4 regions of the Xenorhabdus sp. KJ12.1 genome follow, and region 1 is predicted to be linked to each of the others. Evidence: predicted binding sites of a transcription regulator. Region 1 holds the regulator's gene; each other region holds the start of a gene.
The links. Region 1 encodes CRP, which controls carbon source genes, mostly activating them, when cyclic AMP is high. Its sites were predicted from a motif close to ATGTGANNNNNNTCACAT; they were not measured.
Positions count from the first base shown of each region.

Region 1 (7,915 bases):
GAAGGCACTGATTATGGTGAGTCTGAAAAAACGCTGGAGCAGAAAGTACAGGATGTAAAACGCCAGCTTGAACGGAACGAAGTTATTCTGGTCTGGTCTGAATTGCACGAAACTGTCAATATCATGCCTAAGGAGCAGTTTCGCCCGTAAGCTGATTCTTTTTATACCCTTTTCGGCTCAATAGCATTTTATTCAATTTTTGTATGTTCTATTGGCATTGTTTTATTGGTACTGCTTTATTGGCTCAAAATTGCTGGTTACGAGAAAGATCATCCCAACTGTTTTTTTACTGATAAGGAGTCTGTTCTTATGTCTGCCAAACACCCTGTCATTGCCATAACCGGTTCCAGTGGAGCCGGAACGACAACCACTAGTGTGGCATTCCGCAAGATTTTCCAACAACTGGGTATTACCGCTGCTCTTATCGAAGGGGATAGCTTTCACCGTTATACCCGTCCCGAAATGGACGCAGAAATACGTAAAGCAAAAGAACAAGGACGGCATATCAGCTATTTCGGCCCAGAAGCGAATGATTTCCAGATGCTGGAAAAAGCATTTTCTGATTATGGCGAAACAGGCACAGGCCGCTGGCGGAAGTACCTGCATACGTATGATGAAGCTGTTCCCTACAATCAGGTACCGGGTACGTTTACCCCGTGGGAGCCACTACCATCAAACACCGATATGCTATTTTATGAAGGATTACACGGTGGTGTTGTCACTCCACAGCATAATGTCGCAAGCCATGTGGATCTGCTGATTGGTGTTGTTCCCATCGTTAACCTTGAGTGGATACAGAAGCTCATTCGTGATACCAGCGAACGCGGACATTCAAGGGAAGCTGTGATGGATTCTGTGGTACGTTCAATGGACGATTATATCCGCTATATTACGCCCCAGTTTTCCCGCACTCACATCAATTTCCAGCGTGTTCCTACAGTCGATACCTCCAACCCATTCTCTGCCAAGGCAATTCCCTCCTTAGACGAAAGCTTTATCGTTATTCGTTTCCGCGGTTTAAGCCAAATCGATTTTCCTTATTTACTGGCAATGCTCCAAGGTTCGTTTATTTCCAGTATAAATACTATCGTTGTTCCGGGTGGTAAAATGGGGCTGGCAATGGAGTTAATTATGGCGCCGTTAGTTCAGCAATTACTTGAAGGCAAAAAAATATCCTAAATATTGCCCGCTATTTATTTATCGATAATGCAGGTAACAAAAAATAATGTTACCTGTGATAAAACATCAATTATTCACTCATTTATAAATGAAAATGTAGTAAATCAGGCTTTTCAAATAGAATTCTGGCTATTTGTTAACTGGTTTTATATGCTGAAGCGATACAGGAGGAGACATAATCCTTTTCCTGTGTTACAAACAGTGCTACACGTGAAACGGGCAAGTTTTATGGGCTCGGAGCAATGCATCGACATGCTGATACCCTGAGATTTCCATATAAAATTCCTGCTTGTCAGTTTTTCAGCAAGTTAATATGTTAATCTATTGACTTTATAAAGCCAGCCTGATGAGAAACGATCTGTTTCTCTGACCATAAAGGCGGAAATAACAACAGAGGATAAAGCGAATGGTTCTCGGCAAGCCACAAACAGACCCTACTCTTGAATGGTTTTTGTCACACTGCCATATTCACAAATATCCATCCAAGAGCACGCTTATTCATCAAGGTGAGAAGGCAGAAACGCTTTACTATATTGTTAAAGGTTCAGTTGCTGTTCTAATAAAAGATGAAGAAGGTAAAGAGATGATCCTCTCTTATTTAAATCAGGGGGATTTTATTGGTGAACTTGGATTGTTTGAAGAAGGGCAAGAGCGTACAGCATGGGTGCGAGCTAAAAGCGCCTGTGAAGTGGCTGAAATTTCCTATAAGAAATTTCGCCAGTTAATTCAGGTTAATCCTGATATTTTAATGCGTTTATCTGCTCAAATGGCAAGCCGCTTACAAACAACGTCAGAAAAAGTAGGAAACCTTGCATTTTTGGATGTTACAGGCCGCATTGCCCAAACATTGCTGAATCTGGCTAAACAGCCTGATGCAATGACTCATCCTGACGGTATGCAAATCAAAATTACACGTCAGGAAATCGGGCAAATTGTCGGTTGCTCCCGTGAAACAGTCGGTCGCATTCTGAAAATGCTGGAAGATCAAAACCTGATCTCTGCGCACGGCAAAACTATTGTCGTTTACGGAACACGTTAGTTCCTGAAATCGCGCTTGAATTAGGCCAGTGCATCCCATCGCGCACTGGCTTTTTGTTTTTCATCACTCAGCTCCCTTCATTCCCCTGCTAAGAAATGAAACCCGCAGACGCATAAATAAATTAAGCGCCATAACCTGATTATGGGTATTACACAAAAGCTGATATGAAAAATAGCCGAAAGAGGAATTAAATAGTTTTCGTTAGTATTTCAGAAAATTATTCAGTAAGTCATGCCCCTGTTCACTCAGAATGCTTTCCGGATGAAACTGCACGCCTTCTAGAGGTAAAGTACGGTGACGTATTCCCATTATTTCATCCACATTACCATCATGTTGACTCCATGCGGTGACTTCAAAAGAAGCCGGTAATGTTTCTGCCGCAACAACTAAAGAGTGGTAGCGGGTTACTGTCAGCGGTCGGTTCAATCCTTTGAATACACCCTGCTGATTATGGTGAATTAAGCTGGTTTTACCATGCATGACTTCACGAGCTTTAACAACACTCGCACCAAAGGCTTGTCCAATCGCCTGATGCCCGAGACACACGCCCAGAATCGGCAATTTCCCGGCAAAATGAGAGATAGCCTCCAGTGAGATCCCAGCGTCATCCGGCGTACAGGGCCCCGGAGAGATCACCAAATGGGTCGGTGCCAGCTCTTCGATATCTTCAAGCTGTAGCTCATTATTACGTTTAACTAAAACACGCGTCCCTAACTCACAAAAGTATTGATATAAATTGAATGTAAAAGAGTCGTAGTTATCTATTATTAATAGCATAGGATCACATCCTACTGATTTTTATAGTTTTATATATTGCTTTGCCCTATTGGGCACTGTGCGTTATGTATTACGGTAAAATCAGGTAAATCAACGTCAACGATAGCAGGACACTCATCATACCACATAAGCTACTTTAAAATAGGGTCGGCGACCAGCGGAGTGAACCATGATTGCAGGAGTGATGAAAAAGAATTGAGGGAGAGACGGTATTTTTAAAGGCCTGACACTTCGGAAAAGTGTAATAACAGGCAAATACCGCCGATGTTCTAATTTACAGATAAAAAACGCGGTTTTCCCATCAGAGTTACTGAGAAACCACCTTAGCAGAGAGGATCATTATTGGTTTAACCGGAACATTCTGATAAGGACCAACATTTTCTGTTTTGACCTGAGAAATCTTGTCAACCACATCCATCCCCTTTACGACTTTACCAAAAACAGCATAACCAAAATCACGCTGACCATGGTCAAGGAAGGCATTATCCGCCACATTGATAAAAAACTGGCTGGTTGCACTATCTTTATCTGCGGTACGTGCCATTGCTATCGTGCCACGCAGGTTACGCAACCCATTATCAGCTTCATTTTTGATAGGGGCTTTGGTTGCTTTCTGCTTCATATCTTTTGTAAAGCCGCCTCCCTGAACCATAAAGCCGGGGATGACACGATGGAAAATAGTGTTGTTATAAAACCCCTCATCCACATACTCAATGAAGTTCTTTGTGGTGATTGGTGCTTTATCGCCATTCAGCTCAAGCTCTATTTCACCCGCTGATGTCACCAGCTTTACATAAGTTTCGGCAGCCAGTGCTGGGGCAGCCATCACGCTAATAGCACATGCCGTGATAAGCGGCACAAAAATACGTTTAAACATTGATGGTTCCTTTATTCTCGAGGTCAATAACAAAACTCATAAAATCAGTAAAACGCATTAAGTGTAATTCCCCACCAAGCAAAGTGGCAAAGATTTACTCATTTTTACGAGCAATAATGCGTTTTACTGAATAATATCATCCAGATAAATATTATCTTCTCATATTTCGGATAGTGTTTATTTTCCGAATAACACCTGCCTTGATATGTATTCATACAAATTAGGCCGAAAAGCGTTGTTAGACCGAAATAAATTGTAATATAAGCGGAATGGTAATCAATGCGACCAGAAGTGAAATGATGATAGAGAGCGAAATGACTTCCTGCCTGAAATTATATATTCTGGCGAAAATATAAACACTGGCACCGATAGGTTGTGCAGCCATAACAACAGCAACAATAAACCAAATATTATTGAGTTGCTGCATACCAAATAAATAATAAGCACAAATAAAAGTCACCCACGGTTGTATTCCTAATTTCAGTAATAACATCGGGGCCACCAATTTTAGTGCATCTCTGTTAACGTGCTCTTTTAAGTTAAAGCGGGACAACCCTAACCCCAATGCAAATAATGCCGTTGGCCCTGCTGCATTTGCCAGAAGGTGGGTAAATGACTGTAAAAATTCTGGCAGTGGGATCCTAAACACAACAAAGATTAATCCTGCAATAACTGAAACAGTGAGTGGGTTGGTAAAGGTTGTTTTTAATGCTTTCGCTATACTGTAGAAAAAAGAAATTCTGCCATTAGCGCTGTGCCGCGTGGTAGTCATATCATAGCTAATGATAACCGCTATGATGGCAGGTATATTATGTAAAATTGTCGCGATTGCTGCCGGAAGCGCTGCGGGTTCCCCATAAATGGAGAGCAATATTGGGATACCCATATATCCCGTTGTGCCATAACAGGCTCCCATACTTAAAATTGAAGATTGAGGAAAACCAATCCCCATAAACTTTGCGATGACAGTTCCCATGGCATAGACAATGCAGATCCCGGCTAAACTGGCTCCTATAAATCCCCACTGTTCTAACTCGTTGATATCTGAACGTGCAATAGAAAGAAATAATAAGGCTGGCAGTGCGATGTAGAGAACATAATCATTAATTAATTTATCGGAATTACCGCTATCAGGGCGCAGACGACCAAAACAGTACCCAACCAGTATGATGAGAAATATAGGAATAACGATAATAAACATTGAATCACTCCTATGCAGGTCAAAGTTCTTTTTTGCCAATATTGCGATAACGGTTTAATTTTGTTAAATAAATAATTCCTTTCTTATCATTGAATTTATCAATGATGGTAATGCGAGGTGCCCTATGGAGCAGAATATTCGTGCTGATCGTCTGGATGGTCGGCAAGTCACATTTGAACAATTACGAGCATTCGTCTTCGTCGCCAAACACGGCGGATTTACCCGTGCAGGAGAAGAATTAGGAAGAACTCAATCTACGCTTAGCTTGAGTATTAAACGACTTGAAGAAGATATTGGCTGCCGTTTAATTAATCGACGACAAGGGCAGATTATTGGTTTAACCAATGAAGGAAAACAACTCTTACCCGTAGCAAAAGATATTTTATTTCGCATGACACAAGCCCTGCACTCAGTGAAGTCATTTCAGCTCAGAGGCAGGATCGCTCTCGGTGTGCCGGATGATTTCAACATTAAAAACCTACACCAGGCTATCTCATGGTGTCTAGAAAAAAATCCGGGGTTAAAGATAGAAATTACGGCAGCGCCCTCTCCGATACTCTCGGCTATGACTGAGAAGCAACAATTGGATGTGGTTATTCTTAAAAGTGTGGAAGGAAAACCCGTCAATACTGAGACTGAAACACTTCTTCAAATTGAGCCATTACACTGGGTTGCCTCAAAAGATTTATATTTCAATGAACTGCAAGAAATACCATTAGTGACTTTTTCTGAAGGATGCGTCATCAGAGCGTGTGCTATTAAGGCATTGGAAGATATGAATAAGCCCTATTTTTTGGCGTACGTCAGTGCCTCATTTAGTAATATCAGCAGTGCAATACAACATGGTTTGGGAATCGGGTTATTACCGGACAGTGCCATAACTGATGATTTATGCGTTTTATCTTCTAAGCATGCTGTTCCCGGCGTTCCGGCAATTCAGCTCGCTCTTAAAATTGTAACCCAAGGTGAACTGTACACACTTTTTGCTGAATATCTACGCCGTTCACTGGCAGAAGCTTGATCTCTGCTTAGCAGCAACAAGAGCAGCCAAAAAGTTAACCTGTCCACAAGCCGCTGCTCTCGCTATAATCACCACGCTGTTTTTCGTGTATTCCGCAGGGAGATAACCATTTTGACCATCAAGAACTATAACTATCACATGACCCACTTTGTCACGAGTGCGCCAGATATCCGCCACCTGCCTCCGGAGACGGGCATTGAAGTCGCGTTTGCCGGTCGGTCAAATGCAGGTAAATCCAGTGCCCTGAATGCACTGACCCGGCAAAAGAGCCTTGCTCGTACCAGTAAGACACCCGGACGTACCCAGCTGATTAACCTGTTTCAGGTAGAGGAAGGCGTACGCCTTGTTGACCTGCCGGGTTATGGTTATGCACAGGTGCCAGAGGAGATGAAACTCAAATGGCAGAAAGCACTGGGTGAATATCTCCAGAAACGTGAGTGTCTGCAAGGGCTGGTTGTGTTGATGGATATCCGTCATCCGCTGAAAGATCTGGATATGCAGATGATCGAATGGGCCGTTGTGATGCAGGTTCCTGTCATGGTTCTGCTGACCAAAGCCGATAAACTGGCATCAGGTGCACGTAAAAGTCAGTTGAATAAGGTACGTCAGGAGTTGGCATTTCTGGAAGGTAACATTCAGATTGAGTATTTCTCTGCTCTGAAAAAAATCGGTATCGATAAACTTGAACAAAAACTTGATACTTGGTTCAGCCAGCCTGCTATTGAGGTGGAGTAATTTCCACCTTTTTTTCTCCCGTCCTCGGAAAAAACCGTAAACCACGCCCTCTTCCCCAATAGATTTCAAGTTGCATCGCGGCGGCAAATGAGCGAATCCCCGGGAGCATAGTTAGCTATGTGACTGGGGTGAGTGAGTGAAGCCAACAAAGAGGCGGTTTGAAAGATGAAGGGGAAATAAAAAAATGCCCCAGCCAAAAGAGATGGCTGGGGCAGCTAATATTCAGCTAAATCCGATTACGTGAAGTAAAAGGTCTGAAAGATAGAACATCTTACCTCTGTACCCTACGCCGACAACTTTACCCTATTTTTTTTATCAGCAAAAGATTTTTTTGTAATTAATTTTCATAAAATGTCTCGATTAAGCCCAAATTATGTGATCAAACACCGAGATTACACCATTTTTTTTGTAGTTTAATTACATATTTGTGAGATCTAGATCTAATCTAAAAATGAACCAAAATTCTTATATCATGCCTATTCACGGCATAACGGAGAGATTTTTGGCTCATTAAATAGACGTCATTTATATAAAAATTATTCAAGAAAAATCAGTGAGCCTGATCCCAGTTATCCCCCGTTCCTACATCTACTTTCAGAGGGACATCGAGCTGCATGCTTTTCTCCATAAGCTCTCTGATTTTCTGTTCTGCGGCAGCCAGCTCTGACTCATGCACTTCAAATACCAATTCATCGTGAACCTGCATGATCATACGCACTTTTGGCTGTTCACGGACGATCCATTCATCGACTGCAATCATGGCCAGTTTGATAATATCCGCCGCAGTACCCTGCATTGGAGCATTGATAGCTTCGCGTTCAGAGGCTTTACGGCGCATGCCATTACGTGATTTGATATCCGGCAGGTACAGGCGACGCCCTTCCAGCGTTTCAACAAACCCATGTTCAGCCGCCTGCTGACGGGTACGTTCCATATATTCCAGCACGCCCGGATAACGCTCAAAATAAAGATCCATATAACGCTGGGCCTCTCCACGCGGAATACCCAACTGACGGGACAAGCCAAACGCACTCATGCCATAGATTAAGCCAAAGTTAATCGCTTTAGCACTGCGGCGTTGCTCAC
Region 1 is NZ_CAWNQH010000116.1:44,281-52,195, forward strand. It holds gene AACS92_RS19160 (YheU family protein) at 1-150, shown strand, start outside; gene AACS92_RS19165 (phosphoribulokinase) at 310-1,179, shown strand; gene crp (cAMP-activated global transcriptional regulator CRP) at 1,586-2,218, shown strand; gene AACS92_RS19175 (aminodeoxychorismate synthase component II) at 2,420-2,995, opposite strand; gene ppiA (peptidylprolyl isomerase A) at 3,303-3,872, opposite strand; gene AACS92_RS19185 (AEC family transporter) at 4,111-5,073, opposite strand; gene AACS92_RS19190 (LysR family transcriptional regulator) at 5,198-6,094, shown strand; gene yihA (ribosome biogenesis GTP-binding protein YihA/YsxC) at 6,206-6,829, shown strand; gene AACS92_RS22050 (hypothetical protein) at 7,052-7,099, opposite strand; gene polA (DNA polymerase I) at 7,380-7,915, opposite strand, start outside.

Region 2 (7,915 bases), on a different contig from region 1:
GTAGCCGTACTCTCAAAACCTAATGAAAGTGACATTTTACGAATAAAGTGTTAGCAATATGTTGCATTAATTTTTATTTGATGATTATAATTAGTTTTAGTTCCAATTAAGCTAAAAAATTTCAGTACTAATAACATATTCTACTCTTCATCTATGCTACTCAGTAATAAGTTTCTTAAAAAATAAAATACTGTAGCTACTTCTACAATCATTCTATTATGTTGAAATTAATACAGGATAATTGAAAAAATAATATTTTCACAGGGACTATCATGCAAAAAACAGCCTTATTGAACGATATCAAGTATCTTTTTTTACTATCAACACCGATCATAGTAACGCAGCTTACCAGAATAGCAATGAGCGCCGTGGATGTTATCGTATCAGGCCACTATTCAACAAATGCGCTTGCTGCCGTATCGCTGGGAAGTAGTATTTGGTTCCCCATCTTTGTATTGGGTTTTGGCGTTATTCTGATGCTATCAGCTGATGTTGCTAAACTTCGGGCAAATAATGATATCGAAGGCATTAAAGAGTGTGTTAATAACTACATATCTGCCGCATTGATTTTATCTATTCCTATTGTTGTCTTCTTATTATTAGCGGTTCAACTTTTATCGCTTATTGGTATTGATGAAGATGTTGTACACATCACAAAAGGTTATATTACAGCTATGGCATTTGGTGTACCGGGTGTGATGATATTCAATGTTTTTCGTTCTTTGTTGCAAGCACTTGAAAACACCAAAGTTGCGATGTATATCTCTATTTTTGCTCTTATAGTCAATATACCTTTAAACTACATTTTCGTTTTTGGTAAATTTGGCGTACCAGAAATGGGCGGAGTAGGAGCAGGGATCACAACTGCAATTATCAACGCTCTCAGTGCTATTTTGCTGATTATCTATTTTTTACGGAAAAAAGAATATGAAAAATACAGATTTAAATTATCTCTAAAATTCAACTCAGGATTAAAAAGATTGTTTTTGATCGGTATCCCAAGTGGATTAGCACTCTTTGTTGAAGTTATATTTATTGATGCCATTTCACTTGGCATTGCAACTTTAGGTACTGTATATATTGCAGCTAATAATATTATAATTATAATATCATCCATGATAATAACTATTAGCGGTGGATTTTCTGCTGTTACAACAGTAAAAATAAGCTACTTGAGTGCTAAGAAAGATTATTCATCAACACTAAGATTTAGTTTACTCTCTTTAATATCTACTACATTGATTACTCTTATGCTAGGAATTATATTTTTTCTTTATGCTGAACATATTATCAGTTTATATACAAGAGATATTCTTGTAATAAATATAGCTCTCGGAGTAATCGTCTTTTTATTCTTATTTCAACTATTTGATTCTATACACTCCATATTATCAGGGATTTTACGTGGGTTTCATGAGACAAAAATAGTTTTCTATGTTCCTCTTTTCGGTTATTGGTTTATTGGCGTACCTTTGGCTTTTACATTAGGGTTAACAGACCTGATTACAGAGAAAATGGGCTTTATTGGCTTTTGGTATGGGCTTGTTTTTGGCTTATTAACAAACTGTATAACTCTATCAATGGTATTAGCTCTCAAATTTAAGAGCATACTTAAACATACATCATAAATGTTCGTATAGATTTATATAAAAGTGGTGCACTAATCGATATTTCATCACCGATAGCGCCACTTGATCCAACTTACGGTTAATTAGGATTTTTTCAATGGTTTTACCAGTGAATCCAGCCCTTCAATCTTAATTGCAAGGGTCATTTCCATTAGTGCCCCCAGCTTGCCTTGTGGAAATTCTCCCTTACGGGCAAACCAAAGCAGATATTCTTCCGGAAGGTCAATTAACATTCTTCCTTTATATTTTCCAAATGGCATTACTGTATTAGCAATTTCCAGTAGATTTTCTTTATTCATTCTTTAATCCTTTTCTTTATGTAAAAAAATGGCACCTGTAAGATGCCATTTTCATTCTGAAACACAGGTTACTGTGAATTTAAAAACTCATTATCAGTCCGGTAATGGCTGCGGACAGGAAACTCACCAATGTTGAACCAAACAACAGTTTCAGACCAAAACGTGCAACAGTATTTCCCTGTTTTTCATTCAATCCCTTGATAGCTCCGGCAACAATGCCGATAGAGGAAAAATTGGCAAAAGAAACCAAAAATACCGACAGAATTCCTTTTGAACGCTCACTCAATTGCCCGGCAATTTCCTGTAAACCCTGCATAGCAACAAATTCATTAGAAACCAGCTTAGTCGCCATGATGCTACCTACTTTCAGTGCTTCATCACTAGGAATACCAATGATCCAGGCAAACGGATAAAAAACATAACCCAAACATTGCTGAAAGGTAATGCCAAAGATAATATCAAAGACAGCATTGATAGCCGCAATCAGAGCAATAAAACCAATCAGCATGGCCGATACGATCAATGCTACTTTGAAACCCGCCAGAATATATTCACCGAGCATTTCAAAGAAACTTTGCCCTTCATGCAAGTTGCTCATATGAATATCCCCTTCACTTTTAACAGAGTAAGGGTTGATGAGAGACAGAACGATAAAGGTGCTGAACATATTAAGTATTAGAGCTGCAACCACATATTTTGCATCCAGCATCGTCATATAAGCACCCACGATGGACATAGATACTGTAGACATCGCGGTTGCTGCCATGGTGTACATCCGGCGTTCAGACATTTTGTCCAATACATCTTTATAAGCGATGAAATTCTCTGACTGGCCCAGAATCAATGAACTGACTGCATTGAAAGATTCCAGTTTCCCCATACCATTCACTTTGGAGAGCACTGTACCAATAGCACGAATGACAATCGGCAGAATTTTAATGTGCTGCAGAATACCAATCAGGGCGGAAATAAAGATGATAGGACAAAGTACGTTCAGGAAGAAAAACGCCAGTTTTGCGTCAATCATACCACCGAAAACAAAGTTAGTACCTTCTGCGGCATAAGACAACAAGTGAACAAACAGGTTGTCAAATCCTTTGACGATCCCTAGTCCGGCATTCGAATTCAGGAAGAACCACGCCAGAACAAGTTCAATAACAAGTAACTGAATAATATACCGGACCCTTATATCCTTCCGGTTATTACTCGCCAAAATCGCCAGGCCACCAATGAGCACTAAAGCGAGGACAAAATGAAAAATATGAGACATAAAAGGAACTCCAAATCTGACGAGGTGCAAATTTATAACCGCATTTCGTAATACACGATAATAAATCGTGACAATTATCACATTAATTCATTATGTAAGAGGCAACAAAACCTAAATTTAGCAAACCGGATCACATTTTTAACCAAAACATGGCTATCATGCATGCAAATTATAGGCGCTACGGAAACCTCAAATAGCGCCTTTCTGAAGATTACGTCCCTACTTGTTACTCACCTAAAAGACGGAGCATTTCTTCTTCATCAATAACAGCTATCCCCAACTCTGTGGCTTTCGCTAATTTGGAGCCAGCTGCTTCACCAGCAATCACCAGATCGGTTTTTTTGGAAACACTGCCTGTAACTTTAGCTCCCAAAGCAGCCAATTTGTCTTTAGCCTCATCCCTGGATAAACGACTTAGTGATCCGGTCAACACCACAGTCTTACCAGCAAATGGGCTATCAATATCTGCGGCTTGTGGTATTTCTACCGATTCCCAGTGGATACCAATATTATTGACGAGATCATCAATGACTGCCTGATTATGTGGTTCATTGAAGAAATTAACCACATGACTGGCAACAATTTCTCCCACATCCTGAACAGCAATCAAAGCTTGCGTATCTGCTACACGCAATTTTTCCAGTGTACCGAAATGAGTAACTAAATTAGCAGCCGTCGCCTCTCCGACCTCGCGAATTCCCAGTGAATAAATAAAACGGGCAAAGGTTGTTTTCTTGGATTTTTCCAGCGCATTCACCACGTTCTGAGCGGATTTTGGTCCCATACGCTCAAGACCCGTTAATTTCCCTGCGGTAAGACGGAATAGATCAGCCGGAGTTTTTACATATTCCTTATCAACCAGCTGCTCAATAATTTTTTCTCCCATTCCATCCACATCCATTGCACGACGGGAAACGAAATGCCTTAATGCTTCTTTACGCTGTGCACCACAGAATAATCCACCGGTACAACGTGCTACCGCTTCCCCTTCAACACGTTCAATATCAGAGCCACAAACAGGGCAATGCTCCGGGAAAACAACTTCCTGGCTCTCTGTTGGCCTTTTTTCCTGAATGACACCGACAACCTGTGGAATAACATCACCTGCACGGCGGATAACAACAGTATCGCCTATACGTAATCCCAGACGCTCAATTTCATCTGCATTATGCAAAGTGGCATTACTAACGATTACACCTGCAACCTGTACCGGCTCCAGACGTGCAACCGGTGTAATAGCCCCCGTACGCCCTACCTGAAATTCAACATCCCGCACGATGGTTATTTGTTCTTGTGCCGGAAACTTGAATGCTGTCGCCCAGCGAGGTGCTCTGGCTACAAATCCTAATGCTTCCTGCAATTCAAGGGAGTCAACTTTGATAACAACACCGTCAATATCAAAACCCAGCTCAGGGCGCTGTTGCTCTATCTCACGGTAAAAATCCAATACCTGCTGGGTTCCCTGACATAATTTCACTTTGTCACTGACCGGAAGCCCCCACTGCCTGAATTGCATCAGGCGCCCGTAATGGCTTGCTGGCAGCTGCCCGTTTTCCGAATCTCCGCCTTCAATAACGCCAACACCATAACAATAAAAAGTCAGTGGTCGCTTGGCTGTAATCCTTGGATCAAGTTGGCGCAATGATCCGGCTGCGGCATTGCGAGGATTGGCAAATACTTTATTACCTGTCCGACGGGCTTCTTCGTTGAGTTTTTCAAAACCTGCCTGCTTCATAAAGACTTCACCACGGATCTCGACACGATCTGGAATATTGTCTCCTTTCAAACGCAGAGGAATTGCCCGGATCGTACGAACATTAGCGGTTATATTTTCTCCCGTAGTACCATCACCACGGGTAGCTGCCCGCACTAACTCGCCGTTTTCATACAACAAGCTAACAGCCAGACCATCAAGTTTGAGTTCACAGCAAAATACCAGTTCACGACTGTCTTTCAGACGATCACGAACACGTTTATCAAACGCCAAATAGCTTTCTTGATCAAATACGTTATCCAGAGATAACATTGGGATTTCATGACGCACCTGCTCAAATGCAGTTAATGGTGCTGCCCCGACCCGCTGGGTAGGAGAATCTGCGGTAATAAGTTCCGGGTGCTGTTCTTCCAGTGATTTTAGTTCCCGCATCAAGCGGTCATATTCCGCATCCGGGATCTCTGGTGCATCCATAACATGGTACAAATACTCATGATGACGCAATGTTGTTCTTAGTTCGTTAATTTTTTGAATAATATTTTTCATGACTTCTCACCAGAGATGAAAAACCCCCGACTGAGCGGGGGCTTAATACTAAAAAGAAAATTTATTCCTGAGCACTGAGTGTATTGCGAATACGTGCCTTATAATTCTCAATCATTTGCGGTGTTAATATCTTACGCTCGGCATCTAACACCACTCCTCCTACATCAGAAGCAATACGCTGTGCTGCCTGCAACATCAGTTTAAAATTCTGATTAGAATCACCATATGAAGGAACGAGCATAAACATGGAGATCCCCGGAGTGCTGAAATCAGTCATACGTTCTGGATCAAATGACCCCGGCTTAACCATATTAGCCAGACTGAACAGTACTGCACCACTACCCGATGGGTTAAGGTGGCGGTGGAAAATATTCATATCCCCAAAACGGAAACCGGACTGTAAAATACTCTGAAGCAACACTTCGCCATTCAGCTCCTGACCATGATGAGCTGCTACATGCAGTACCAACACAGTCTCTTTTTTAGCTTGCTCAGCTTCTGTTTTCGCGGCATTTTCCAACTCAGACTGCTCGCTGACAGCCTCCGCTTCCTTACCTTCCGCACCATTTTGCTCAGCAGATTCAAACAGGCCAAGCTGCGATTCTTTCTGGCTTTCATTAATGGCATTCTCTTTTGCCACTGGTGCTTCAGGTTGTTGTTTTGAGAGTAAAGGATCGATTCCATTATCCGATGTTACTTCTGACAAATCAGGTGCATTACGCTCAATAACCGGCTCTTCACGATGTTCATGGCGAGATTTCGCTGATTCATGAACTGGTGAATTTGACGGATTATTAAATAGCTCATCGCCATCATTATCCTCTGACTCTTTCTCACGCTCCTGTTTACGACGTTTCACTGGGCGATCACGAAAGAGTGACGAACGCTCTTTACGGCTGGTCCACAACCCATGTAATAGCAAAGCTATTATGGCTATCGCACCAACAACGATTAATATCAGACGCAAATCCTGCATCATTGCTATCTCTGTTGTTTAAATTAATTGCCACCACGGCTGAATATTCTTTAGATAAGAGTATTTGTCAAATAGCACAAGTGCAAGCCTCTGCGTACTTTTCTTATCATAAAGAGAGATATCCCCTGTTTTTTCGAGTGTTTTTTACACATAAAACCACTGGTCAGTGGAAAATCCTGCCTATATCATACCGTCTCAATCACTCAGGAGAGAATAAGAAAATATGACGAATTCGACAAAATTGCCAAAACATCTAGGCGGTTTTCATTATATTGTACAAGGTTGGCATCTGGTAACCCGCCCGGGCATCAAAAGATTCGTTTTATTGCCTTTACTGGCTAATATCTTATTAATTGGTGGTGCTTTCTGGTGGCTATATCAGAAAATGGATGGTTGGATACAGTGGGCGCTAGATAAAGTACCGGACTGGATGCAATGGCTCAGCTATTTAATATGGCCGCTTGCTGTTATTTCTGTTTTACTTATTTTTACCTATTTTTTCAGCACACTGGCAAATTTTATTGCATCGCCCTTTAACGGATTATTAGCAGAAAAACTGGAAGCGCAATTGACTGGCATTCCTGCACCCGATACAGACATTTTTGATTTACTGAAAGATGTTCCCCGTATTCTGAAACGTGAGATAGTCAAAATCCTCTACTACCTCCCTCGCGCTATCGCTCTATTATTATTGTATTTTATTCCGGGTATTGGGCAAACTATAGCCCCCGTTCTCTGGTTTATTTTCAGTGCCTGGATGCTGGCTATCCAATATTGCGATTACCCTTTTGATAACCACAAGGTCAGTTTTATAGGTATGCGTAATACCCTGCGACAGGACAAAATTGACAACCTGCAATTTGGAGCAACAGTAAGTATATTAACGATGATCCCAGTCATCAATTTGTTCATTATGCCTGTTGCCGTTTGTGGTGCTACAGCTATGTGGGTTGATCGTTACCGTGCTCAGCATGCTATCAGAAATCGTTAAATATTCTTTTATATAATAAGAATAGACTGAAACTTTATTTCCATTCATAAGCTGTTCGCGTATGGTTAATTAATCACAACTCATGAGCATCTTAAGGGCAATCGGACAATGAGCAAAATTTATGAAGATAATTCGTTGACCATCGGTCACACTCCACTGGTACGCCTGAAAAATTTCGGAAATGGTCGCATTCTGGCCAAAATAGAGTCTCGTAATCCGAGTTTCAGTGTGAAATGCCGTATCGGTGCCAACATGATTTGGGATGCAGAAAAACGTGGCATTTTGACAAAGGATAAAGAGCTTATCGAGCCGACCAGTGGTAATACGGGAATTGCTCTTGCTTATGTCGCTGCGGCCCGTGGCTATAAATTGACACTAACAATGCCGGAAACCATGAGCTTAGAACGCCGTAAGCTGCTAAAAGCGTTGGGAGCAAAATTAGTGCTGACCGAAGGCGCTAAGGGCATGAAAGGTGCTATTGATAAAGCGAA
Region 2 is NZ_CAWNQH010000059.1:8,451-16,365, forward strand. It holds gene AACS92_RS06430 (MATE family efflux transporter) at 273-1,628, shown strand; gene AACS92_RS06435 (DUF3820 family protein) at 1,712-1,927, opposite strand; gene AACS92_RS06440 (NupC/NupG family nucleoside CNT transporter) at 2,007-3,197, opposite strand; gene ligA (NAD-dependent DNA ligase LigA) at 3,424-5,457, opposite strand; gene zipA (cell division protein ZipA) at 5,519-6,436, opposite strand; gene cysZ (sulfate transporter CysZ) at 6,657-7,424, shown strand; gene cysK (cysteine synthase A) at 7,533-7,915, shown strand, end outside.
Region 2: a site for CRP is predicted at 3,263-3,280, ahead of AACS92_RS06440 (NupC/NupG family nucleoside CNT transporter). Genes of this name have one in related genera too.

Region 3 (7,915 bases), on a different contig from region 1:
GCCGGTAAGTTCAATATTAAACCCATGGAAGTTGGCGGAATAGGCATTTTTTTGTTTCTGGTGATACAAGTTTTATGTGCTTTAAACATCCTCCCGTTACTACCGCTACTCTCTGTCGGATTTACTTTGATAAGCGCCATTGCTGGTCTGGAATACTCTATCGTGGCACAAAGTGTATCGCCAGCGATGACCGGGCGTGCTTCTACCTGTCTTAATCTGCTGATTCTATTTGGCACTTTTCTCATACAAACTATATTCGGTGTGATCATCGGTTTTTGGCCTATAGATGCAGCCGGGCATTATCCTCAGATCGCATATCAGGTAGCATTCGGATTTATGATCCTGCTACAGATCCCGGGTTTTCTAAGATGGCTACTCAGTGTCATTCAGCGCGGCACATTTAAATCAGTCAGCATATAACTTCAAAGTAAATGAGTTCAGGATATTGTCTTGATACAGATAACTTATTCCGCATGAACCCTAACAATATACATACTGGCATGATGACTCGGTATAATCGTTTTTTAGCAAAGACAGTGATACCGGACATCATGCTGCTTAAAATCCTTCCTGAAATGTCAACCTCCCCTAGCGGCAATGCTCCTTATCAGGTAACATCAAAAGCCCTTTTTAATTTATGGAAGTCAGATCCTAACTATGTCTCAAGTCGCGAAAAAATTATTGGTGACCTGTGCGTTACCCTATGCTAACGGTCCAATTCATCTCGGTCACATTTTAGAACACATTCAGGCTGATATTTGGGTTCGTTATCATCGAATGCGCGGCAAAGAGGTTCACTTTGTCTGTGCTGACGATGCCCACGGCACACCAATCATGCTGAAAGCTCAGCAGGCCGGGATCACGCCAGAAGAAATGATCGACAAAGTGCATCTGGAGCATCAACAGGATTTTGCTGGTTTTGCGATTAGTTATGATAACTATCACTCTACGCACAGCGAAGAAAACAGAGCTCTTGCATCCGAAATTTATCTGAAACTGAAGCAAAACGGCTACATCAAAAACCGGACAATTTCTCAGCTATTCGATCCGGAAAAAAGCATGTTTCTGCCGGATCGTTTCGTTAAAGGAAGCTGTCCGAAATGTAAGTCGGAAGATCAGTATGGCGATAACTGCGAAGTGTGCGGAACGACTTATGCGCCGACAGAGTTGATCAACCCGCGTTCAGTGGTATCCGGTGCAACACCAGAAATGCGCGAGACTGAGCATTTCTTCTTCGACCTGCCTGCGTTCAGCGATATGCTGCAACAGTGGACTCGTTCCGGCACCCTGCAAGAGCAGGTAGCAAACAAAATGCAGGAATGGTTTGAATCTGGTCTGCAACAGTGGGATATCACCCGTGATGCGCCTTATTTCGGTTTTGAAATCCCTGATGAGCCGGGTAAATATTTTTATGTCTGGCTGGATGCGCCTATCGGTTATATGGGTTCATTCCAGAATCTGTGTAACAAGCGTGACGACCTGAATTTTGACGAATTCTGGAAAAAAGATTCTAAAACTGATCTGTACCACTTTATCGGTAAAGATATCGTCTATTTCCACAGTCTGTTCTGGCCTGCTATGCTGGAAGGCAGTAATTACCGTAAGCCAACTAATGTGTTTGTTCACGGTTACATTACTGTCAACGGCACAAAAATGTCGAAATCCCGCGGAACTTTCATCAAGGCGGAAACGTATCTTAAACATCTGGATGCAGATTGCCTGCGTTATTACTACGCTGCAAAACTCTCTTCCCGTATCGATGATATCGATCTGAATCTGGAAGATTTCGTTCAGCGCGTTAACAGTGACATCGTAAACAAAGTTGTTAATTTAGCTTCGCGTAACGCCGGTTTCATCAATAAACGTTTTGGTGGCAAACTGGCAGATAGGCTTGCTGATCCTGCTTTGTATCAAAAATTTGTCGATGCGGCACAGGGAATTGAAGAAGATTTCACTAATCGCGAATTTGGTAAGGCGATACGTGAAATCATGGCGCTGGCAGATCTCGCCAACCGTTATGTTGATGAACAGGCACCGTGGGTTATCGCGAAACAAGAAGGCCGCGACGCCGATCTTCAGGCTGTCTGCTCAATGGGCATCAACCTGTTCCGCGTCCTGATGACTTACCTGAAACCAATTCTTCCGGGACTGACTGAACGTGCAGAAGCATTCCTGAATACTGAACTGACTTGGGATGGAATTTCACAGCCACTGCTGAGCCATAATGTTTCACCATTTAAGGCACTGTTTAACCGTATCGAAATGGCTAAAGTTGAAGCTATGGTGGCGGATTCCACAGAAAGTATTAAGCCACAAAAAACCGTGACAGGCCCTCTGGCTGATGATCCTATTCAGGATACCATCACATTTGATGACTTCGCCAAAGTTGATATGCGTATCGCATTAATTAAACAGGCTGATTTTGTTGATGGTTCAGATAAGCTGCTGAGATTAGTTCTAGACCTTGGCGGTGAAACTCGTCAGGTCTTCTCTGGTATTCGCTCAGCGTATCCAGATCCGAAAGCACTGGAAAATCGCCTGACGGTTATGGTTGCTAACCTTGCCCCGCGTAAAATGCGTTTTGGTATTTCAGAAGGTATGGTGATGGCAGCAGGTCCCGGCGGAAAAGAAATTTTCCTGTTAAGCCCGGATAGCGGTGCCCAACCGGGTATGCAGGTTAAATAATTACCCGCATAATCTGGCGAAAAATACACAATAAAAGTAAAAATGCGGGTTTTTTAAGCCCGCATTTTTTATGTGACGTGTAGCACATTTACAATATTAGTCGTATGATAACCCTCTTTATATTGAGGAATTATATGCTATGTCTTTCCTGAACGTGTTGCTGCTCGGCTGGCAATATCTGCGCGCATTTTCATTGCTCTATTTATGCCTCATTGTCGGAAACTTCACCTCAGCACACCTCCCCTTCTCTCTTCCCGGCAGCATCATTGGCTTACTTTTTCTGTTCTGTTTACTGTCACTCCAGATTATCCCCGCTCATTGGGTAAAACCGGGCTGTAATTTATTGATGAAAAATATGACTCTGCTCTTTTTACCTATCGGGGTTGGTGTCATGCAATATTATCCACAACTCAGCCAACAGATAGTTCCGATTGCCCTTTCCTGCATTATCAGTACCGTTATTGTCATGATTACCGTCGCTTACAGTTCTCACTATATCCATCGCGAACGGAGCATTATTGGCACCCACCAGGAAGATCAACGATCACAAGAAAAACCTCTACAAAATAAACCATCACAAACAGAGCTTTCACAACAGGAAGGAAACAAAAAATGCTAAGCCATATCTGGTGGTCACTCCCATTAACTCTGTCTGTCTTTTATGTTGCCAAAAAATTAGCCGTTCGACTCAAATTCCCTATTTTCAATCCATTATTGATATCAATGGCGGTTATTATTCCTCTGCTGTTGTTAACTCACACGCCTTATCAGCACTATTTTGCCGGTAGCGAAATATTGAATGATTTATTACAACCTGCCGTTGTTGCTCTGGCCTTTCCGCTGTACGAACAACTCCACCAAATCCGGGCTCAGTGGAAATCTCTCATCAGTATCTGTTTTATCGGCAGTATCACTGCAATGATAACCGGCACAGCTATCGCTTTATGGGCAGGAGCCACACCTGAAATCGCGGCTTCAATATTACCGAAATCAGTCACAACGCCTATCGCTATGGCTGTGGCTCATTCCATTGGTGGTATTCCGGCAATCAGTGCTGCCTGTGTAATTGCTGTCGGTATTCTGGGTGCCATTTTTGGTCACAATCTGTTTAATGTATTGAAGATTAAAACTAAAGCCTCCAGAGGTCTGGCAATGGGGACAGCTTCCCATGCCGTCGGGACAGCCCGATGTGCAGAAATAGATCATGTGGAAGGGGCATATAGTTCACTGGCACTGATGACTTGCGGAGTTATTACTTCGCTGGTGGCACCGTTTTTGTTTCCTGTGCTACTACACCTGTTTAGCTAGTAATAATCATCAGAAAACTCGTTCAGATAGTAAAAATTTGACATAAGTTACTAAAATAATATTTTTGTTACAGAAATTTCATGAATTATATGGCATGCATCACATTACAAACCTGAGCACTCATCCTAGAATAACCTTTAATTAATTTGGAGATTATTTTATGCAAGCTCGTTTTCATGCTATCTGGTCAGAAATCACGCCTGAATTGCAAAAGGCGTTATTGCCCTATATTGGTAATGACGATTTTCCAGCTATGCTGACAGCAGAGCAGGTGGAGTCAATTAAGCAGACCTGTGGCCTTGATGATCATGCACTGGCACTGGCCCTGCTACCACTCGCTGCGGCCTGTGCCATTTCCCCTATCTCAAACTTTCATGTTGGTGCTATCGCACGGGGAGAGAGCGGCAACCTCTATTTTGGCGCAAATATGGAATTTACAGGTGTTGCATTGCAGCAAACTGTTCATGCCGAACAATCAGCCATCACTCATGCCTGGTTACGTGGCGAGAAGAAACTGGTATCCATCACCATTAATTACTCTCCCTGTGGTCACTGCCGACAGTTTATGAATGAATTAAACAGCGGAACACAGCTGGAAATCTGTTTACCTGATCGCCCACGCCTGACACTGGCCGATTATCTGCCAGAAGCATTTGGCCCACGTGATTTATCTGTCACTCAATTTCTGCTGGATAACACTCACCACGGCTACCAGCTCGATGCTGAAGATGAACTCGTTCTGACTGCATTAAATGCAGCGAATCAGAGCCATGCACCCTATAGCCAGTCCCACTCCGGTGTTGCCCTGATAGATGAACAAGATCGTGTTTATACTGGTCGCTATGCAGAAAATGCGGCATTTAATCCAAGCTTGCCACCTTTACAGGCAGCGCTAATATTAATGAATATGTCAGGAAGTGATTGCCATTCGATCAAGCGGGCAATACTTGTTGAGGGGCAAAATGGTCACCTGTCCCAGTGGAATGCAACCGAAGCTACTTTAAATTACCTCGGCTGCAAACAGACGGAACGCCACACATTCTGACCACCCTGCAAGGTTTTTGGGCAAAAGTGAGAAATTAAATAACATTTAATTAGCCAATTCTGTATGTTATCTCTCATTTTTGCTCATGATAAACATATTTAAGTAACATTTACTGTACTTATTTTTTTATCTTCTTAGGATCTATACACAATGGATTTCAAGATGCGTCACAGCCAACAAAGAGGCAACTTGAAAGACGAAGTATATGTAGCCGATTTTGTTATTGATTAGTCCAAAGAGTAAGCATCATGGAACTGGAACACGAAAGTAAACGTCCTCTTTATATTCCCTACGCTGGCCCCATCCTGTTGGAGTTTCCCCTGCTAAACAAAGGCAGCGCCTTTACGGAAGAAGAACGCAGCAATTTCAATCTGCATGGCTTATTGCCTCAAGCGGTTGAAACAATAGAAGAGCAGGCAGAGCGTGCCTATCGCCAATACCGCGATTTTAAAAATGACGCGGATAAACATATTTATTTGAGGAATATTCAGGATACCAACGAAACTCTTTTCTACCGGCTCCTTGACGCACACCTCAGTGAAATGATGCCTATCATTTATACACCAACCGTCGGTGAAGCGTGCGAACATTTTTCTGATATTTACCGCCGTGCCCGTGGTTTGTTCATCTCCTACCCGAACCGGGCTTATATTGATGACATGCTGCAAAATGCCACCAAACAGAATGTCAAAGTTATCGTTGTAACCGACGGTGAGCGTATTCTGGGGCTGGGTGATCAGGGAATTGGTGGCATGGGTATCCCTATCGGTAAATTATCGCTATATACCTCCTGTGGCGGGATCAGTCCTGCTTATACCCTGCCTGTCGTGCTGGATGTAGGTACAAACAATCCGCAGCGCCTGAACGACCCGCTCTATATGGGCTGGCGCCATCCGCGCATTACCGGCAAAGAATATGATGATTTCGTCGATGAATTCATTCAGGCAGTAAAACGCCGCTGGCCGAATGTTCTGTTGCAGTTCGAAGACTTTGCTCAGAACAATGCCATGCCATTGTTGACCCGCTATCGTAATGATCTTTGCTGCTTCAATGATGATATTCAGGGGACTGCTGCTGTTGCTCTTGGCAGCCTGATTGCTGCCAGCCGTGCCGCAGGCCGTCAGCTGAAAGATCAGACAGTCACCTTCCTTGGTGCGGGTTCTGCTGGCTGTGGTATTGCAGAGCAGATTATCGCTCAGATGAAATCAGAAGGTTTGAGTGATGAGCAGGCTCGTGCCCGTGTATTCATGGTCGACCGCTTCGGGTTACTCACTGATAAGCAACCGAACCTGTTAGATTTCCAAAGCGTACTGGTTCAGAAAAGCAGCACTCTGCACTCATGGGATGTCGACAAAGACAGCCTGTCATTAATGGATGTTGTCCGTAACGCCAAACCGACTGTTCTGATTGGTGTTTCTGGTCAGTCAGGCCTGTTCACTGAAGAAATTATCCGTGAAATGCATAAGCACTGTGAGCGCCCGATTGTCATGCCGTTGTCTAACCCGACATCCCGCGTAGAAGCCCGTCCGGAAGACATTATTAACTGGACGGAAGGTAAAGCGCTGGTTGCAACAGGCAGCCCATTCTCACCAGTACAGTATGAAGGTCAGGAATTCCCGATTGCCCAATGTAATAACTCCTATATCTTCCCGGGTATCGGATTAGGTGTTATTGCTTCAGGAGCCAAACGTGTAACAGATGACATGTTAATGGCAGCAAGCCGCGCATTGGCAGATTGCTCTCCTCTGGCGCAAACAGGCTCTGGCCCACTACTGCCATTGATTGATGACATTCAGGATGTTTCGCGCAAAATAGCCAAAGAAGTGGCGAAAAAAGCCCAGATTCAGGGTGTCGCAACGGTCACGTCAGAAGACGCTTTGGAAGAAGCAATTGAGCGTAATTTCTGGAAACCAGAATATCGCATCTATAAACGTACATCATTCTGATAATCTTAATGCCTGCCAGTATTTTCGGCAGGCATTTATCCCACAAAGCATATTTATATTAATGTGGTTAATCCAACACTTGCTTCAATATTCCAAGTAAAGTAGCCTTTAATGACTTGTTCATGGTTATATAAAAGGCAAAAATAATGTGGAAGCATCTAATTACCAGCCTAATCCTCATAATAGCTGTTTTTATACTATCAGCTATTATGCTTGATCGCTGGATCAGCTGGAAAACGGCTCCCTACATTTTTGATGACCTCAGACAACTTCCAGAACGAGAAGTGGGCATGGTTTTGGGTACATCCAAATATTATAAAGCCGGCGCATATAACCAATATTATTTCTACCGTATTCAGGGAGCTGTTAACGCCTATAACAGTGAAAAAGTTAAATATCTACTATTAAGCGGAGATAATGCCCAACACAGCTATAATGAACCCAATACGATGCGAAGAGATCTCATTAAAGCAGGTATTCCGGCCTCTAAAATTGTGATGGATTTTGCAGGCTTCCGGACCTTAGATTCGGTTGTCAGAACTCGAAAGGTATTTGATACCAATGACTTCACCATTATCACCCAGCGCTTCCATTGTGAACGCGCTCTCTTTATTGCGATGCACATGGGTATAGAAGCGCAATGTTATGCTGTTTCTTCCCCTAAAAATATGATGACGATACGTTTTCGTGAAGTATTTGCCCGCCTTGGCGCCTGGGCTGACCTGTATATCTTAAAACGAGAACCCCGTTTTCTGGGGCCTTTAACCCCCATTCCCAGCCAGCAGATCGCCCCTACAGGCATTGAAGGCTATCCTGCGGTATCACCAGAAGAGTTACAGGGGATGGAAACTAGGAATCGTAGCAAATAAGAGCCTATTAACGGAAAATAGGCTCTTAATCGTTTAAAATCTCTCTTGCAGTTTTCTGGTCA
Region 3 is NZ_CAWNQH010000105.1:168,999-176,913, reverse strand. It holds gene AACS92_RS18560 (MFS transporter) at 1-420, shown strand, start outside; gene metG (methionine--tRNA ligase) at 658-2,685, shown strand; gene AACS92_RS18550 (CidA/LrgA family protein) at 2,825-3,304, shown strand; gene AACS92_RS18545 (CidB/LrgB family autolysis modulator) at 3,298-3,993, shown strand; gene cdd (cytidine deaminase) at 4,154-5,038, shown strand; gene AACS92_RS18535 (NAD-dependent malic enzyme) at 5,287-6,984, shown strand; gene sanA (outer membrane permeability protein SanA) at 7,131-7,853, shown strand; gene yeiB (DUF418 domain-containing protein YeiB) at 7,887-7,915, opposite strand, start outside.
Region 3: a site for CRP is predicted at 4,081-4,098, ahead of cdd (cytidine deaminase). Genes of this name have one in related genera too.

Region 4 (7,915 bases), on a different contig from region 1:
CATGAAGGTATTGGTATTGTTGAGTCAATCGGCGATTCTGTCCGTAACCTCAAAGTCGGTGATAAAGTTATCATCTCCTGTATTACCGTCTGTGGTAGCTGCCCCTATTGTAAGCGCCAGCTTTATGCGCATTGCAAAGATGGGGGCTGGATCCTGGGGCATAAAATCGACGGTACGCAGGCAGAAAAAGTACGTATTCCCCACGCTGATAATAGTCTTCATCGTTTGCCGGAAGGTGTTGATGAAGAAGCCGCCTTAATGCTCAGCGATATTCTGCCGACCGGGCTTGAAATTGGTGTTATCAATGGCAGGGTTCAGCCGGGTCATACCATCGCCTTAATTGGTGCAGGGCCTGTCGGACTTTCTGCGCTACTGGCATCCCAGTTTTACTCTCCGGCACATATCATCATGATAGATACCGATGATAATCGCCTCAGCGTTGCTCAGCGGTTTGGTGCCAACACAATTATCAACCCGACACGGCAAAACGTGGTTGAAACCATCCACAAATTGACTGATGGCATTGGTGTTGACGTTGCTATTGAGTGTGTAGGGATCCCTGCGACTTTCCAGATATGTCAGGATATCATTGCCGCAGGCGGGTTTATTGCTAATGTTGGTGTTCATGGCAAACCCGTCGATTTACATCTGGAAAATCTCTGGATCAAAAATATCACCATCACCACTGGGCTGGTCAATACAAGCAGCACTCCCATGCTGTTGAAAAGCGTTCAATCCGGTAAGATTTCACCGGAAAAATTGGTCACTCACCACTATTCATTGAGTGAAATAGAGACCGCTTATGACATATTTGGGAATGCCGCCAAAGAGAAAGCATTGAAAATCGTCCTGTCAGCATAAATTGATGTAGCAGAAAAAGTTGTCATTCCGCAACTTTTCCTGCTACATGCTGAAACCCGCTGAAAGACAGCAGGTAAAACACGATACGACTGAGTGTCACAAAAACTATTTGCCATTCAACTGTTGTTGATACCTGTCTTGTTTTTCAGCATTTTCCGCCAACATTGAAAAATCTTTTACTGACCAGTAATGTTGCGGGGAAGGTAAGTCTTTCATGCTCTTTGTTGGCCATAACTGAAATTCAGCCAGTTTATCCAATGAAAAATCCCGATAGGAATCCGGTAACGAAAGGCGTAAAGCAAACTTTTCCTTGCCGAAAGGCATTAATGGATAACGATCATCTTGGGTTTCATAATTCCTGCGTAATACCAGAAACTTTTGTGGAATACGCTGGTAACTGTTCCACCATAAACCATCAACCTTATCAAACATCCTCTTTGTGCCTGACCTGTCGTAAGCGCCCAGCTCATTTAAGGCCATTGGCAGGATATTCGCAATCGCAACAGAAAAGTGACTCACAGAAGATGCCTGACCTTGCAGAATAAGCGTCAGCGCCAGTCTCGCGCCCAATAAGTTGGAGTAGAGATCTTCCGGGGAAAAGGCTGAAATCGCCTCTGAAAAACCGGGAATAGACTGATAACCGTACCATTGGGCAATCTCATGCCAGGCAGCTAACTGAAATGCCAGCTTTGCAGCCAAATACGCACTCAGGGTATAGCGTTCTGCGGGATCTGTGGGCGGAGTAAATGCAAAAAAGCGAATCTTACGTGCTGCCAGCTCATCATCCAAAGACAATGTCCATTCTTGGCCAAGGCGCGCATAAATCTGGCTAAAAAGATAAAGCGTATAGTCCGCAGTATCCCTGACATGGGAAATATCAATGAATCCACCTTTCTCGGTATAGAGCAGGCCGATTTTTTCATTGCTGACACCCAATAACGCCGCGCTTGCACCAAGAAAGCTATCGTTATAGTGATGTTCTCCCAATTTCTCTGCCTCAACAATGTTATCAATATGATAGAGAGGTACAGAAACCCCTAATGTATTCACTTTAAGATCATAACCGAATGCACAACATGCTCTTAAACCTTCGGGAGATTTAACAGGGGGCAGGGCTAACCAGTCCGTTTTTGCCTGTTCATGTGTCGTACTTTTGAGCATCGGATCAATAGTTGTAACCGGTGCTGATTTGTTTTGGCAGGCTGTCAGCAGAAAACTTAACAGTAGTGTGACCAAATACTTCAAAATGCTTCTCCAACCTGAAAATAAAACCCGGTACTGCCTTTTCCAATACCAAAATCTAACCTGACATTCATACGTGGTTTAAACTCAAAACGATAACCGACGCCAATTGAAGGAAGCCAATGTCGTTCTCCCAACGTTGACGGAGTATCACTCAGCGTTCCCATTCCAACCCAGCCGACAACGCCGTGACGCCAGTCCAGCTTATGCCTCAGCTCCAACTGAGTTGTGAAAATATTTTTATCGCGGTAACGCCCTTCATAATAGCCGCGCATACGCAGACTATTCCCTAGCAAAGATAGCTGGTTCCACGGTACTTCACCGGCACTAAAACGCGCATAGTTATCAAAAGCGAGTACCGTTTTTTCAGATAACTGGTGATAAGTCGAGAACTGTAACTGTGTCGTAGAGAAACGATAGTCTGCTCCTAATTCAGGAGAGAAATAGGTGTAAATCAGCTCAATCGCCTGACCATACTGCGGGTTGGGAAGGAAATCCCGGCTATCATAACTAAAGTATGCACTTACACCTGAACTGATAACCGAAGCCCCGCCAACAGACTGTTCAAAATATTTTTTTGCCTGAGCATCGGTATCACCGGCATTAACGGAGGAAAAATTCACACCCAGCCCCATATAAGTGGCATCAGCAACGCGGTAAAGCACTCGGGGACGAATATCAAATTCACGCGAACGATAACTTTGTTTATTACTGTTATCTTTTCCCGCTCTGTAACCTTTTCCCCAATAATAGGTAGGTATGTTATTGAGGGTACCAGAAACAAATAACCGCCACTGGTCACTGGCAAGAAAGTTATAATTGGTGAAATTGAGGCCAAAAGCGCCGGTGGATGAGCCAAACCCACTGAGCCCCAGTGAAGAATTCTGACTAATATCGTCGTGACTGTCAGGGCGATAAAGCCCGACTACAGCTACACCAAGCCCCACTCCCATTTCCGGTGTATAAAAAGGGCCGGGCAATACACCCCAGTCAATTTTCTTGCTGGCGTCGAACTGATTATCGCCACCTAGCTCACTGAGCCAGCCGTCAATTTTTTTGCGGTCAGGCAGGATATCTGCATAAGCAGCTGAGGTAGTCAAAATAAGAAGGCTGGATATCACCAGCCTTTTGATAATCGTAAAGCGCAACATTAAAAACGAAACTCGCCGGAAATATAGAAGCTGTTTCGGTTACCAAAACCAACTTCTGATAATAGATTGAAATTACGGGTGACCTCAAAACGAGCACCAACTGTATTATTCCATTTATGGGCAAGGTGTTGTTTGACGTCGAAATTTATATCTGAGCTAGACTTAAGCATATTAAATAGACTATCAATTTCAGATGGTAAGTTCAGTTTGCTGACATCACCTTTAAAACGCTGAGTAATGTCCTGATACATAGCACCAACCCATACCTGAACTTTGCTATTTCCCTTCTCGGGAATTAATGGATTGAAGACAAATTCATAACCTACACGAGGTGTGACAACAAAAGCGCTAATATCCCCATCTAAAATATCCAAATTAGTTCTGGTATAATTTGCATCCAAGGTGGCAAAAAACTGATTATATCCACCCGCAAATGTTGCTCCTCCACCATAGGTTTTTCCTTTAAAACTGAGTTCGAAAGGAGTATTTTTAAAAGTATCATCATCACCAAATACGATGATATTATCTAAATTTGTTTCAGATTTACCTTTAGTCTTTCCGTAAACACCGTATACATTCAGAAAAGGTAAAACCCATGTATCTAGTTTCAATAAATGAGTTTCATTTCTGCTCCGGGTATTCCCTGCATTAACAATAATTTGATCTTTCCACGCTTCATTTATTTGTGGATTAGTAAATTCAAACTTAATACTATCCACAATTACATTCTGGCGCAGGTTCATATAACCATAACTGACTCCGAATGGTTCAGGAAGATCATAGCCTCTGGCTCGGGCTTCATCCCCCCAAATCGGCAGAATACGGGACTCTGATTTAGCTGAATGGGATAAACTACCATCGCTATTAGTTTGCTGTACACCAGACTCAGTCATCGTCAATGAAAAAAGTGGGCGCTCACTGTCTGCATAACTATATGAAGTTACAAGGCAGAATGCAGTTGCTAACAATTTGCTATAGTTAGTTAAGGTCATAATAAACTCAAAGGAAAAATGGAGGACTCGGCAGACTAGCATAACCTCTGCCACTTAAAGTTAACCTAAAATGCTTAAAAATGAATAACTAACATGAAATAAATCATTTAGAGTTGATTGTTTTTCATCCTAATTATTTCATGTACTCTCGATAAACTGACTAAATCGGAGCAAATAACCATCAGGATCCTGCACGAGAAACTCGCGCTGACATACCGAAGTCTCGCCGATGCAATAATGATTATCTGTTACTGATCGATACAATTTAATACCGTTATCCTTCAGACTAACCAGTAAAGAAGTAACATTATCCACTTCAATTTGGAGATTAATCCCACGCCCCAGTGGCTTACTCAACTCTCCGGTATTCCAGCCACTATCATGAAATGCTTCCAGCATGAGTTGTGCTTCCCCTAAACTCAGATAAGCAAAATCGGGATCTTCCCTTCTTATCAAAACGTTAAAACCCAATATGCGCTGATAAAAATCAAAAGAAAGCGAAAAATCCGTAACCGTCAGCTCAGGAACCATTCGGTTCCAATAGGTTATATCAGTCGTTGTATTCATATCTATCCGGTTTATTCTGATTTCCTATCTACAAAAACATTATGGCAGCTTATGAATAAATAGAGCATCTATGGAATGTGAGTTAGCCAGAGTTTTTTGCTAAAAATCGTATTATCATGATGTCCAAATATGTTAAAAACACACTTTATTAGTTTGTCCCCCCCAATATTGGTTACACCGCATTGAAAATGAAGAAAAAACGCCCTGTTTTACAAGATGTTGCAGATCTCGTCGGTGTCACCAAGATGACAGTCAGCCGTTTCTTACGCAATCCCAACCAAGTTTCTGAACCTCTGGGAAAACGGATTGCGGCAGCTCTGGATCAACTGGGGTACATTCCTAATCGTGTGCCGGATATTCTCTCCAACTCCACCAGCCGAACAATCGGTGTTTTACTGCCTTCACTGACTAATCAGGTATTTGCTGAAGTAATCCGCGGTATTGAATATATGACTGACCGTCATGGCTATCAGACTATGCTTGCTCATTACGGTTACTCTGCACAGAAAGAAGAAGAACGTCTGCTCTCCCTGCTTTCCTATAATATTGACGGTCTGATACTGGCTGAACGAACGCATACTCCTAAAACACTAAAATTACTGGAAACTACCGGTATTCCCGTCGTCGAATTAATGGACAGTGTCTCACCCTGCCTTGATGTCGCTGTCGGTATTGATAATTTTGAAGCTGCACGTCAGATGACGGAATCCATGATCGGACGTGGATGCCGGAGTATCGTCTATCTCGGTGCCCGACAGGATGAAAGGACACTGATACGTCTACAGGGCTATGAAGTGGCAATGCGTAGCGCTGGTCTACAACCAAAGAAAATGATGACGACGGCGAGTTCATCCTACTCATTAGGCGCCCAGCTCTTACAGGAAACCTACCTGAAATACCCTGATGTCGATGGGCTATTTTGTACCAATGACGATATCGCGATTGGTGCTATTTTTGAATGTCAGCGTCAGGGGATCAACGTACCGGAAGATATCTCTGTTGCCGGTTTTCACGGGCATGATGTTGGTCAGGTAATGACACCAAAACTTGCCAGTGTATTGACTCCTCGTGACCAAATGGGGCGCAAGGCGGCAGAAGCATTACTCGCTCGCCTGAAAGGTGAAAAACTGGAACAAACCCTTATTGATGTTGGGTTTACACTTTCATTAGGCGAAAGTGTTTAATTTTTGTAGCTTAATATGATGCTTTCCCACCTTCAATTGCGATAAGCCTCACATTTTCCTTTTTTGCCAATCTTGATTGATTGCTCACCATCCTTTGCTACTGATAATGTTGCCGATAGATAGTTACCGGTAACATTACACGGGTAATATTTCACAGAGAAAATTTTGCAGATCAGTCACAGGGATAGCCAAGTGGCAAAATCTGCATAAAGGAGTTTTATATGAGCGATACCCAGCGACCAAACCACGTTTTTATATTGATGGGGGTATCCGGCAGCGGTAAATCTGCCGTTGCCAATGGTGTTGCCCGTGAACTGGGTGCCGCTTTTTTAGATGGTGATTTTCTTCATCCCCGCGCCAATATTCATAAAATGGCTGAAGGCCATGCCCTAAATGATGATGATCGCCAACCGTGGCTGGAAGCTCTCAACGATGCTATTTTTGCCATGCAACGTACTAATAGCGTTTCTTTGCTGGTGTGTTCAGCCCTGAAAAAACACTATCGGGATATCCTGCGTAGCGGCAATAAAAATCTGTCATTTTTGTATATGCAGGGGAATTTTGAATTAATTGAAAGCCGCCTGAAAGCTCGTAAAGGGCACTTTTTCAAACCGCAAATGCTTATCTCACAATTTGAGACACTGGAAGAGCCGACAATTGATGAAAAAGATGTTCATTTCATTGATATCAAACCGAGTCTTGATGAAGTAATTAACAATACAATTATAACAATTGAACGTATTACTGAGGGACATTCATGAGTACATTAACGTTGGTGCTGACAGCTGTCGGCTCTGTTCTTCTGTTACTGTTTTTAGTGATGAAGGCCAGAATGCACGCCTTTATCGCCTTAATGCTGGTTTCAATGGGAGCCGGTATGTTTTCCGGTATGCCATTAGAAAAAATTACCCAAACGATGCAAAACGGCATGTCCGGCACACTGGGCTTCCTTGCTGTCGTTGTTGCGCTCGGTGCAATGTTTGGAAAAATCCTGCATGAAACGGGCGCATTGGATCAGATTGCTGTGAAATTACTGGGTAGTTTCGGTGAAAAAAGGGCTAATTATGCACTGGGTGTTGCGGGGCTTATCTGTGCATTACCCTTGTTTTTTGATGTGGCAGTCGTATTGTTGATAGGTGTGGTTTTTGCTGTTGCGCGCCGGACTGGCGGTAATGTCGTAAAACTGGCGATCCCTCTGTTTGCCGGTGTTGCAGCGGCGGCGGCATTTTTGGTACCGGGGCCGACGCCAATGATGTTGGCTTCCCAAATGGGTGCGGATTTTGGCTGGATGATCCTGATTGGCCTGAGTGCAGCAATTCCCGGCATGTTACTGGCTGGCCCGATATACGGTAATTTCATCAGTAAACATGTCACACTGGATTTACCCAACGATCTGAGTACCCCAAGCATCGGTAAGAGCCAGATGCCTTCCTTTGCTTTAAGTCTGGCATTGGTACTGTTCCCTCTGATATTAGTCGGTTTGAAAACTATCGCCGCCCGTTTTGTTGATCAACAATCAACTTTGTATCAGTGGCTGGAATTTATCGGACATCCGTTTACTGCGATTTTAATTGCCTGCCTGGTGGCTATTTATGGTCTGGCAATCCGTCGTGGTATGAGCAAAGAAAAAGTGATGGAGGTGTGCTCTGCGGCACTCCAGCCAGCAGGAATTATCCTATTGGTGACTGGTGCGGGCGGAGTCTTCAAACAGGTACTGGTTGATTCCGGTGTAGGCCCAGCATTAGGTAACGCATTGGTTGGGGCTGGTCTGCCAATCGCTCTGGCCTGTTTTATTCTGGCGGGAGCTGTGCGTGTGATTCAGGGTTCTGCCACTGTTGCCTGCCTGACCACTGTCGGCTTAGTGCTGCCTGTTATCGGTGAATTAGGTTATTCCGGTGCACAAATGGCAGCACTATCC
Region 4 is NZ_CAWNQH010000094.1:133,447-141,361, forward strand. It holds gene AACS92_RS17145 (zinc-dependent alcohol dehydrogenase family protein) at 1-861, shown strand, start outside; gene AACS92_RS17150 (DUF4056 domain-containing protein) at 967-2,109, opposite strand; gene AACS92_RS17155 (BamA/TamA family outer membrane protein) at 2,103-3,254, opposite strand; gene AACS92_RS17160 (hypothetical protein) at 3,254-4,246, opposite strand; gene AACS92_RS17165 (bleomycin resistance protein) at 4,385-4,813, opposite strand; gene gntR (gluconate operon transcriptional repressor GntR) at 5,002-5,997, shown strand; gene gntK (gluconokinase) at 6,219-6,758, shown strand; gene gntU (gluconate transporter) at 6,755-7,915, shown strand, end outside.
Region 4: a site for CRP is predicted at 6,034-6,051, ahead of gntK (gluconokinase). Genes of this name have one in related genera too.